2 regions of the Cytobacillus sp. genome follow, and region 1 is predicted to be linked to the other one. Evidence: riboswitches for the same ligand, from Rfam matches in the RefSeq annotation. Region 1 holds a riboswitch; the other holds the start of a gene.
The links. Region 1 has a riboswitch for cyclic di-GMP ahead of ACEQ1T_RS10955 (anti-repressor SinI family protein). Riboswitches for the same ligand answer to the same signal wherever they lie in the genome.

Region 2: linked by a shared signal. The riboswitch ahead of ACEQ1T_RS16235 (hypothetical protein) and the one ahead of ACEQ1T_RS10955 (anti-repressor SinI family protein) in region 1 are both predicted to bind cyclic di-GMP.

What each region holds. Positions count from the first base shown of each region.
Region 1 is NZ_CAXQGS010000058.1:12,332-17,528, reverse strand. It holds gene ACEQ1T_RS10970 (hypothetical protein) at 1-577, shown strand, start outside; gene ACEQ1T_RS10965 (DUF5658 family protein) at 617-964, shown strand; gene ACEQ1T_RS10960 (hypothetical protein) at 1,016-1,267, shown strand; cyclic di-GMP riboswitch class I at 1,410-1,498, shown strand; gene ACEQ1T_RS10955 (anti-repressor SinI family protein) at 1,526-1,675, shown strand; gene ACEQ1T_RS10950 (helix-turn-helix domain-containing protein) at 1,775-2,098, opposite strand; gene mnmH (tRNA 2-selenouridine(34) synthase MnmH) at 2,279-3,337, opposite strand; gene ACEQ1T_RS10940 (FAD-dependent oxidoreductase) at 3,710-5,017, shown strand; gene ACEQ1T_RS10935 (trans-aconitate 2-methyltransferase) at 5,007-5,197, shown strand, end outside.
Region 2 is NZ_CAXQGS010000089.1:5,745-10,941, forward strand. It holds gene ACEQ1T_RS16225 (GDSL-type esterase/lipase family protein) at 1-356, shown strand, start outside; gene ACEQ1T_RS16230 (cell wall hydrolase) at 671-1,291, shown strand; cyclic di-GMP riboswitch class I at 1,797-1,880, shown strand; gene ACEQ1T_RS16235 (hypothetical protein) at 2,008-2,241, shown strand; gene ACEQ1T_RS16240 (LCP family protein) at 2,680-3,606, opposite strand; gene ACEQ1T_RS16245 (S8 family serine peptidase) at 3,874-5,197, shown strand, end outside.

The DNA of each region.
Region 1 (5,197 bases):
TCATGGTTTGAAACACCTTGACCCGAGAAAGCTCCCAATTTTTAAGAGTGAGGAACTAAAATTTTTATTTGAAATACCGTATGAACTTGGGAACGAATACCAAGGATTGACTAGTTCATTTAATTTAGTATTCTCAGCGGAAGCACCAGAAACTAAACCTCCAACATGCGAAGAAGATTCAACCCAGTCAGGCTGTGAAAAACCGCCAAGCTGTGAAGAAGATCCAATCCAGTCAGGCTGCGAAGAACCGCCAAGCTGTCAGGAAGATCCAACCCAGTCAGGCTGTGAAGAACCGCCAAGCTGTAAAGAAGATCCTTCGCAACCAGGCTGTGAGGAGCCTCCAGTTGATGTTCCGGTAAATCCTCAGGGACCAAATAATCCGTCAGAATCTGGAAACGGAGGAACTGAACCTGAGAAACCTGAGAATGACACATTAAAAAATGCAAACAATACTAATAACCTACTCCCAGATACTGCAACAAATATTTATAATCTACTTTTAATAGGCGGGTTGTTATTTGTCTCAGGTGCTGTAATATTACTGATTTACATTAGAAAAACTCACCGCGAACTTTAAGGCCCTGAGGAACATTATCTTCATGGCCTAAATTTTTTAATTATTGAACTGCTTAAAAATAAGCTCAAAAGTGGTGATCACATAAAAAAGCTGTTTTATTATCTTGCCTTCTTAAATTTACTGGACGGATTTCTTACTGCACTTGGACTCCACTTTAATGTGATAGAAGAAAGCAATCCGCTAATGCGCAATCTTTATGACCTGCATCCTTTTTTATTTCTTTCTCTTAAAATAATTCTTTCTTGTTTACTTATCTTTTTATCAATATTTATCTCTGCAGAATCTAGAGTGAAGCTGTTTGCAGCAGGAGCTTCAGTTGTGTATTCAATCGTATGTCTGCTGCACTCTGTTTGGATTTTCTCATTAATTGTTAACAGCATTCATTAAAATCTAATTAGGAAATATATTATCAATATAAATAAGTTCAGGCGGTGTCCCATGTACAAAAAAAACTGCACTAAATGCCATAACTCATCTTTCAGCAGCAGTGAAACCGGAGAGTGGCTGTGCCCGGTTTGCGGAAATGACTTAACGAATGAAATATTTCTGGATGCAATGACACGGGAAGTAGTCCATATTGTCTATAAGAAAAAGAAACATTCACACACATATTCCCTTCAGCAAATTAATAAGAATTATAGGAAAAGAATCGGTCATTCTTACTATTCGAAACAGAGGACAATTAACTGATAATGGGAAACCTCAGAATTTTTGTCGAAAAACAAATTAATTTAATATTAAAATAATTAATTATATTTACAAAATAAGACACCATTAGCAATACGGCCATAGTAGAATACATTTATGGTAAAAATTTCTTTGAGCCGATAGGCGCAGAAAAAGGCAAACTCATTGAAAGATGGGGACGCAAAGTCACGGGTCTAAGGTATTGGACAATACTACGATGGCTGGGTTGCCTGGAATACGATACGTATCCTGGGGGGAAGAATGTTGACGGAGCAAAATGTAAAGGTTGAAGGAATTGATTTGGAGTGGCTGCAGTTAATTATGGAAGCAAAGAACTTAGGCCTGCAAAAGGAAGAAATTAGAGAGTTTTTACATAATAACAGAGCCAAAGAGGTTCTGATCGAAGCATAATATCCGGTATGGCTAAGTATTTCTGTTAGAGGCATCTCTATATGGAAATGCTTTTTATTTTGGCATAAAAATAAGCCTGTATATTCAGGCTCATTACATCTATGATTTTTGTCCGCTTCTCCACTTATTAAAATCCAAAAACTCCCGAAATTGCTCCTTCGAAACACCAGACTCCATCGCTTCCTTCACAATTTTCATCCATTCTGAATCAAGATCTTCCTTGTTGATTTGCTCATGAATTAAATGATCCACGGGGACATTCAGAACACCAGCAATTTTTTCAAGGAATTGAATCGATGGGTTGGTTTGCAGATTGCGCTCAAGTGAGCTTAAATATGATTTTGCCACACCAGCCTGGTCCGCAAGCTCGGATAAGGACATTTTCTTTTCCTGGCGAAGTTTTTTTACACGATCACCGATCATGGTATACCACACACCTTATTTTGTATGTAATAGGATTATATCATATATTTAGTTCCATATTAAGAACGATTTGTTCAATATTATTATCATCATACCACAGTGTCAACCGATTTAAATAGTTAGTTATCTAAGTTTTATAAAAATATATCTTTTGTCGCTCGCAAAAAGTAATGCTCCGCGTCAGAGGACGGGAGCATTTTGCTTTTCAATAATGTCAATAATTTGCTGTGCAGCTGCTTCCACATCATCTGCATTCACGTGGTGGAATTGACCTTCATAGTCATGCTGCTTAAAGGCATAGCGTGGATCGTAATAGTGTTCTAATAAAAGCTTGATAAATAGCTCGTAGTTTCCTGTTTCAGCTGATTCATCCAGCTGCTCGCGGATTTCAGTATCTTTCAGACGTTTTTTAATAAACACAAGGCTTTCATCCACTTTCGGTTTGAACCATTCTTCTTTATGATAAGGCTCAACATAGTCACGAATGATGCGCTGGACACGGGATTCCATGCTGGCGAACATATCAATGTGAATTCCGGTTTTTTTGGTATGGAGCAGCTCGTCCGGCTGAACAACCTTGCCTATTCGTTTGCTTTCGGCTTCCATAATAACATTAGGGGAACCTTTAACCTTAGAAAGGGCTTGATACAATAGAGCATCAAACGTTTTCTGTGTGCTGCCGTTTCCCATGCCAAAGGATCCGAAGATCGATCCGCGATGTCCTGCCATTTCTTCAAGGTCAATAACAGGATATCCTTTTTCGCTTAACACCTTCAGCACATCCGTTTTCCCTACGCCGGTCATTCCGTGCAGAACAACTGCTTTTTCAGGAATCAAGTCTGCTGTGTTTTCAAGTATATATTGACGGTACGCTCGATAGCCCCCAATTAAACGGGGGATTGAAACGCCCGCATATGTGATAAATGTAGTAACGGCCTTGCTGCGCATTCCGCCGCGCCAGCAGTAAATGACAGGCTGTAAGCCATCATTTTTAAGTTCTCTGATTTTCTGCATCATGGACGGAATTTTAGGTGAAACGATTTCCATCGCTCTCCACTTAGCCGCATCAGATCCTTCTTTTTTATATAGTGTTCCGATTTCTACACGTTCTTCATTAGTGAAAAGCGGCACATTGACAGCACCGGGAATGCTGCACTCCTCAAATTCAATTGGAGACCTGACATCGACCGGAACTGCGTTGTCCATTTGGATATATTGTTCGACTGCTATTTCTCTCATTTTAATGCCTCCAAAAAATAAAGTGAAACTTCAATCAGTGGGGGTTTTTCCCGCTGATTGTTAGTTGAACTAATCGGGCCTTACGGGCAGTTTGGGCCACGTTAATTCAACTTTGAATTTTACTGCAGTTTTAAATGGGGATCTTACTGCCCGTTAGACTGCGATAATGCTATATATCGCCCGTAAAGGAACGTTAATTGATTTTACTCTCTCTATTATACAGGATTTTGAAAATATAGGTGTCACCCACAATCATACTCCTATTTTCAAAAGTTTGTTCTTATAATTTTTTCCAGACATTGTAATATCAGCATATCCATTGGTTTTGCTTTTTAAAAAGGAGGTTAAATAAAAGGCAAAGGTGGTGGAAACATGTCCTTGAATACAGAGGTTGCAATTGTGGGCGGAGGGATTGGCGGTTTGACGCTGGGATTGAAGCTGGCTCAAGCCAATATTGATGTCCTCGTTCTGGAAAAGCTGGATGCCCCATCTTCCGTTTATAAAGGCGAACTCCTGCAGCCGAAGAGCCTGAATATTTTTAAGCGGTTGGATGCTTTGGATGTAATCCGCGAGAATGGCTTTTCATTTTCCCGAATTGCGTTCGAGGAAGGGGAAAAAGAGTTTGCCATGGATTATAGCATCCTGCCGGGGGATTATGATTACTCCCTCATGATCGAGCATGAAAAGCTGAAAGGAATCCTTCTTAAACGGGCGCTTCAATATCCAAGCTTTCATTATTTGTCAGGGACCCTGGCAAAAGGCTATGACAATGGCAAATTAATGGTTGAGCGGAAGGATGTAAAGGAGCAGCTGACAGTGAAGGCAGACTTTTTTATAGGTGCTGAGGGAAGGAATTCCATAACAAGAAAAGTAATGAACAGCAAGATTAAAAAGATTGAGTACAATCATCAGTTTTTAACTGTCACGTTCCCCCGGCCTAAATCATTGGAGGAAGGGAAGATCATTTCTAAAGATGAACGGTTCCTCGGATTATTTCCGCTGCCGGATGCGAAGGTACGGTCTGTCTATTTAATTCCGGAGGGCACTTATAAGGAACATCTCAAAAAAGGAATTCACCATTTCCATCAAATCTATTTAGAGCTTTTTCCGGAATTGGAGGGGTATGTGACCAGGCTGAAAAATTGGAAGGATATTCAGCTAATGATTCCGACAGCCTTTTATGCAGATAAATATGTGGACGGAAAACTCGCTATTTTGGGGGATGCAGCCCATACGGTCCACCCGATGGCAGGTGAAGGGATGAATATGGCGATTCAGGATGCGGATGTGCTTGGTGAATTGCTTGCCGAGATGTATGCGAGCGGAAGAATTTCGCCGGACAAGCTTAAATGGTATGAAAAAGTCAGGAAGCCCCGGGCTGAAAACATGATTAGCCTCAGCCATTTATCGGCCTTAGCCTATTCTTATTCCAACCGGGTTATTACTGGAATACGCCGTAAAGGCCTGAAGCAGATCGAAAGAGATAAAACCCTGCAATATAAGCAAATGCTGAATGTTTCGGGCCTTGGATATTGGTCAGAGAGCCTGTGGGACCGATTGATTCAGGCAGGAATGCTGCCGGCAAGAAGAACAGAATTATCAGCGGCGGATAAAAGCCATTATTTATATACAGAAAAAGATGACTATCCCTGGAAGAAGGTTGAACAGTATGATAAATGAATATTTGAGATTACTAAAAGCACGAAATTGGATGAAAAAGAACCAGCCGTTTTTGTACAGCTGGCATGCGTATGTAGGCTTCGAGCTTGACCTTTTTTCCCAGTTCCGCAGCTGGAAAACAGTAAAAGAGGTGGCATCAAGCAAAAATCTTCAGGAAGAGCTGCTTTTAAGGTGGGTGGA
Region 2 (5,197 bases), on a different contig from region 1:
TTCCGGAAAATCCCGGATATAAAGATGTACCGGAAAGTCATCCTGCTTATATGGCGATTGCCAAACTTACCGAAGCAGGTGTATTCACAAAGAGTGAAAACTTTAATCCTGATAGTCCATTAACCAGAGTGCAAATGGCGAAGGTCCTGGCATCTGCTTTTGGATTAAAAGGTGATGGGGTTTATCCGTCATACCGCGATATCAATTCCTCTTACTGGGGCACTCCATATATTGACGCCGTTACAGATAATAAACTTATGATTGGTTTTAGTAACGGGAACTTTGGATTGCATAATTCAGCAAACAGAGCACAATTTGCAGTGGTAATGGTAAGAGCGCAGGCTTTAATAAAGTAAGGAAAGAAAACCCTGGCTTAGTGGTGCTAAGCTGGGGTTTTTATTGTTTAGAAAAGGTGCTGAGAAAGGCATCGGCAAGCTAATATGTATTAATAATTTTTTTGAGGGCCTTCATTTAAAGTCCGGACTTTCGACTGCCTCTATTCCCAGCAGCTGGCACAGGTAAAACGACCCGATTGCCAAATTCTATCTTTTGATGGGGTTTTTGAATTCATAAGCAGGGAAAAGAATGAAGGATGTTCTGCGGTATTAAGAGAAGGAGGTGAACTTTTTTACCCTAACACGCAAAAATACATATTAAGAGGAGAAAAAACATGAAATTTATGAAGTACATAATTGTATCCATGATGTTTGTTATTTTAGCTGGCTTCAATCAAATAGAAACAAAGGCCGCTCAGCTTCTGAAGGAAGGGTCTTTAGGGTCTGAAGTATCATATGTACAGGGGTTAATGAATAAGCTTGGGTATTTTCAGGATGAAACAACTGGATTCTACGGACCGCTAACTGTACAAGCAGTAAAGGAGTTTCAGAGGGACTTTGGTTTACGGCCTGATGGAATTGTCGGAATGGAGACAGCTAATATGATTTACAATGTTAATATGATGGCTCATGTTGTGAACGGGGAAGCCCGCGGAGAAAGCTATGAGGGACAGGTTGCTGTTGCAGCTGTATTGTTAAATCGTGTTGACTCAAGTGAATTTCCAGAGACTATCCGTAATGTCATTTTCCAGAGAAATGCTTTTACAGCGATTAATGACGGACAATTTCAGCTGCAGCCAAGCAAGAACTCATACCAGGCAGTAAAAGATGCGTTTTTAGGGTGGGACCCCTCCAACGGAGCAGTGTATTACTATAACCCGAAGCTCGTAACTGATCAGTGGATCTTCACCCGGACCGTAATCAAACAAATTGGCAGCCACCGTTTCGCTTACTAAAAAATATTAAGACTGGCTGAATAAAAGTGCCAGCCAGTCTTATACATATTATATTCCATTAGTTTACTAAACCTCTACTTTTCGCCTCAAATTAGCATGTGTTTCCAATTTAAGTATAATAAATGCGATCTATAATTTTACCAATTGCCTTTCAACCATGGACAAAAAGTCTGAAAAAAGAATAATGTTCGCCATACGAGCGCCAGGGATAACAGGTGAAAAATGTATTAATAAAATAACTAACATTAAGAATATAAATATTATATCAACTATTGCATTGTATATTAGCAAGTCTTTTTCCATTTCCAATGTATTAGTTATCTATGTGAAAATCGCATTCAGAAAATTGTGTTTTTAACTTTGTAATTGGGGAAAGGTACAATAAGGAATGATGATTAATATGAATATTGTGCAGGAAGCGATTAGGGACAATGGCGGATATTTCTTTTGTAATATATATAAGATTATTGAAAACGCATTACAAAAGTTCTATTATTAAAGTATGAAATTGAAAAGGCAAACTTATTGAAAAGTAAGGACGCAAAGCCGCGAGTCTAAGGTTATTCACTATGATAGTCGAGCTGCCAAAAATGAACGGATAAGTGCAGGCTAGATTAATAGGTTATATTGCAGAATCCGCCATATTTTTGGATGGTCTTGATGCCTTGAGGATGGTAAATAAGACCGTATTTCAATTATAGAAAGGTGGAAAATAGATGAGCTTTTTTGGATCAGTGGAATATTTTGAAAAAGAAATTGCAGAAAATTTAATTTCTGAAAATTCAAAGCGGATTTCAGAAGAGCAGTTTTCAATTATCGCTGCAAGACTGAAAAAAGAACTTTTAGATGACTTTGTTTGTGAAGAGAATATTCGAAAAGAATGCTTGGATAATCTCTTTTTTGCAATTAAAAAATTGAAAGGCTCAGCATTTCATGCGATTTATGAGTAAATAAGTTAAAATGTATAAAATTGGTATCAGCCGCCAGCCAATGACAGAGGTCTTTGGCTGGCGGCTGATACTTTTGAATGGTGGAATATATTCAGTTCGGAATTGGATATTCATGCTTTTATAGAAATGTTCACAGAAGCGATTCTTAGACAATCAATAGTTAATGCTCTCCTCTGCTTTTAGTTTGCGGCCGATTACTTATTGCATTTAAAAGAAATAATTTCTCTTGATTGGACAACATTTGCCAGCTGCCGGCTCTTATTTTCATTGTTATCACTCCTCATATTTAAAATGGATAGACCTGTAAATTAATTATTTATCTATACCGCCTTTTTATAAAAATGAAACAACAAAAAATTCTGCAAATTTCTCTTGGAATTTTCAAATTTTGTCGAAATTAAAAGCTGGTCATAATCTATGGCCAGCTTTGGTAGAGATTCATTTATTTAACTCTAAGTGGGTCTTTAGCTCAGTTTGAACTCTTATCTTTTCTTCTTCAGAAACGATCAAATACCAGATGTCTCCTAAATATTGCCCTGAACCTTCTAGTGTTAATTGATCAATTTTTTTACTGGCTTGCTTATAATTTTTCTGAATTTCAACCATTTCACTAAATGCTATATCAGTCTTTACATTTTTTCCGATTGCTTCAAAAATATCATCCAAACGAGTTAGTGAGCCGATACTTACTCCTTTATCTATTACCCCCTGAATAACCTGCCGCTGCCTTTTCTGTCTTCCAAAGTCACCATTGGGGTCATTCTTCCGCATTCTTATATATGCAAGTGCTTCTCGTCCATCTAAATGAATGTCTCCCTTGTTAAAATGATATGAATCCTGTGTGAAACTCAAATCATTTTGCACATTAATTCCCCTTACAGCATCCACAATATCTGCAAATCCATCCATGTTCATCTTTATATAATAATCCACTGGTATATCCAAGAAATTTTCAACGGAAGCAACTGACATATCAACTCCCCCAAATGCATAAGCGTGGTTGATTTTGTCAACTGTTCCATGTCCAACAATATCAGTTCTGGTGTCTCTTGGAATACTAAGCATTTTAATAGAACTTTTAATTGGGTTAACTGTCAGCACAATCATCGTATCTGAACGCCCCTTATCACCTTCACGCTCATCTACTCCAAGCATTAAGACTGAAAAAGGTTCGGTTTCTTCGAGAGTAATTTTTTCTCCTCTTTTTTCTGATTTTTCCCGTTCTGTAGGTTCATATGCAGTATCAACTGCTTTTGTAAAAGAGTTATAAATATAAAATCCATATCCTATCAGGCCGATTAAAAGTACCAATAATAAAATTCCTATGGTACGGAGCCATTTTTTATTGCTATTTTTCACGCGCAAATAGTTCACCTCATTGGAGTCAATTATCTTTATTATATTGAATAGCTATCCGATAGGGCAAGGGAACCCGGAAATATTATCAGATACCATTTTGTATTTTATTTCATTTATATGAAACTTTTTCCATTATCAAGCGTCTAAATACTAGGTGCAATTATCTATTGCATAGGAACTATAAATATATATTTATTACCACCATTTTTAAAGGGATATTTAAAGAGAGATAGAATAATATTAAAGGTGGTAAAATTTTCTAGGAGGTACGGTATGAAGACATTTAAAGGAAAGGGTCTAGCGATGGGACTGGCTGCGGTATTAGTGACTAGTTCATTCTTGCCCAGTGCATCACTTGCTGCTGAAAAATCCAACACTCAAAGAATTTATCAGCAGCTAGATCGGCTTAACCTAAAACAGCCTGGGTACAAAACAAGTTCTGTAACAAAAGAGGAAGATAAAAAATTTACGGATAATCAGCTTGTTGTGAAATATAATAAGCCTCTTTCTTCTTCTGAACATCGAAAAGCTGGCGGAAAACTGGTAAAGAGATTTGCCAGTCTAGGCTATGATGTTATTGAAGTTCAAGGAAAAAGGAAATTGGAGGAAGTGGCTGCAGCATATGCCAGTTTCTCAAATGTAACTTCTATTACCAGAAGTGCTTATGCAAAAAAACTGGGCAGTGCCGATCCAAAGGTCTCTGAAATGTATCATTTGAAAAATCTTGGGATTGAAAAAGCTCAAACTATGGCAGGAAAGAACAAAGTTAAAGTAGCAGTTATTGATGGTGGGGTTGACTCAAAGCATCCTGAGCTAAAAGATCAGTTGATTGCAAACAAAAATGCAATGGATCCAATTAAAAAGGGTGCTCCTGATCCCCACGGAACTCATGTAGCCGGAATTATTGCAGCTGAAAAAGGGAATGGTGTTGGGGGATATGGTATTGCTCCAAACTCTGAAGTCATTTCTATTGATGTGTTTAATCGTTCCTGGATGGTTACCGATTATACTATTGCTGAAGGTATATTAGAAGCTATCCGTCAGAAGGCTGATGTAATTAATATGAGCCTTGGCGGATATTTTCCATCACCTATTATGCAAGATGCAGTCAAAAAAGCCATCGACGCAGGTATTACTGTAGTTGCAGCAGCTGGTAATGATGGGGCTAATGTCGTTAATTATCCGGCATCTTTTGAAGGTGTTATCAGTGTTGGGGCTACTAACAGCAAAAATGAACTTGCAGATTTCTCGACCTATGGTCCTTCTGTAGATGTAGTTGCACCTGGACACCAGGTTTATTCTTCTGTATATGATCCGGACAAGCAATCATCCTTTGTGGAGATGAGCGGAACATCGATGTCATCTCCAGTAGTTGCAGGTGCAGTTTCACTTTTATTATCAAAACACCCGAATTTAACTCCATATCAAGTTAATTATATCCTGACACATACAGCCAAGGACTTGGGGGATAAAGGTTATGACCTAAAGTATGGCTATGGAATGATTGATTTGGAAAAGATTCTTAGTTTTGACCCGAAAAAGATTCCTGCCGATCCTTCAGTAAAAGAAGCTGATTCTTTGTTAAAGGCCAAGGATC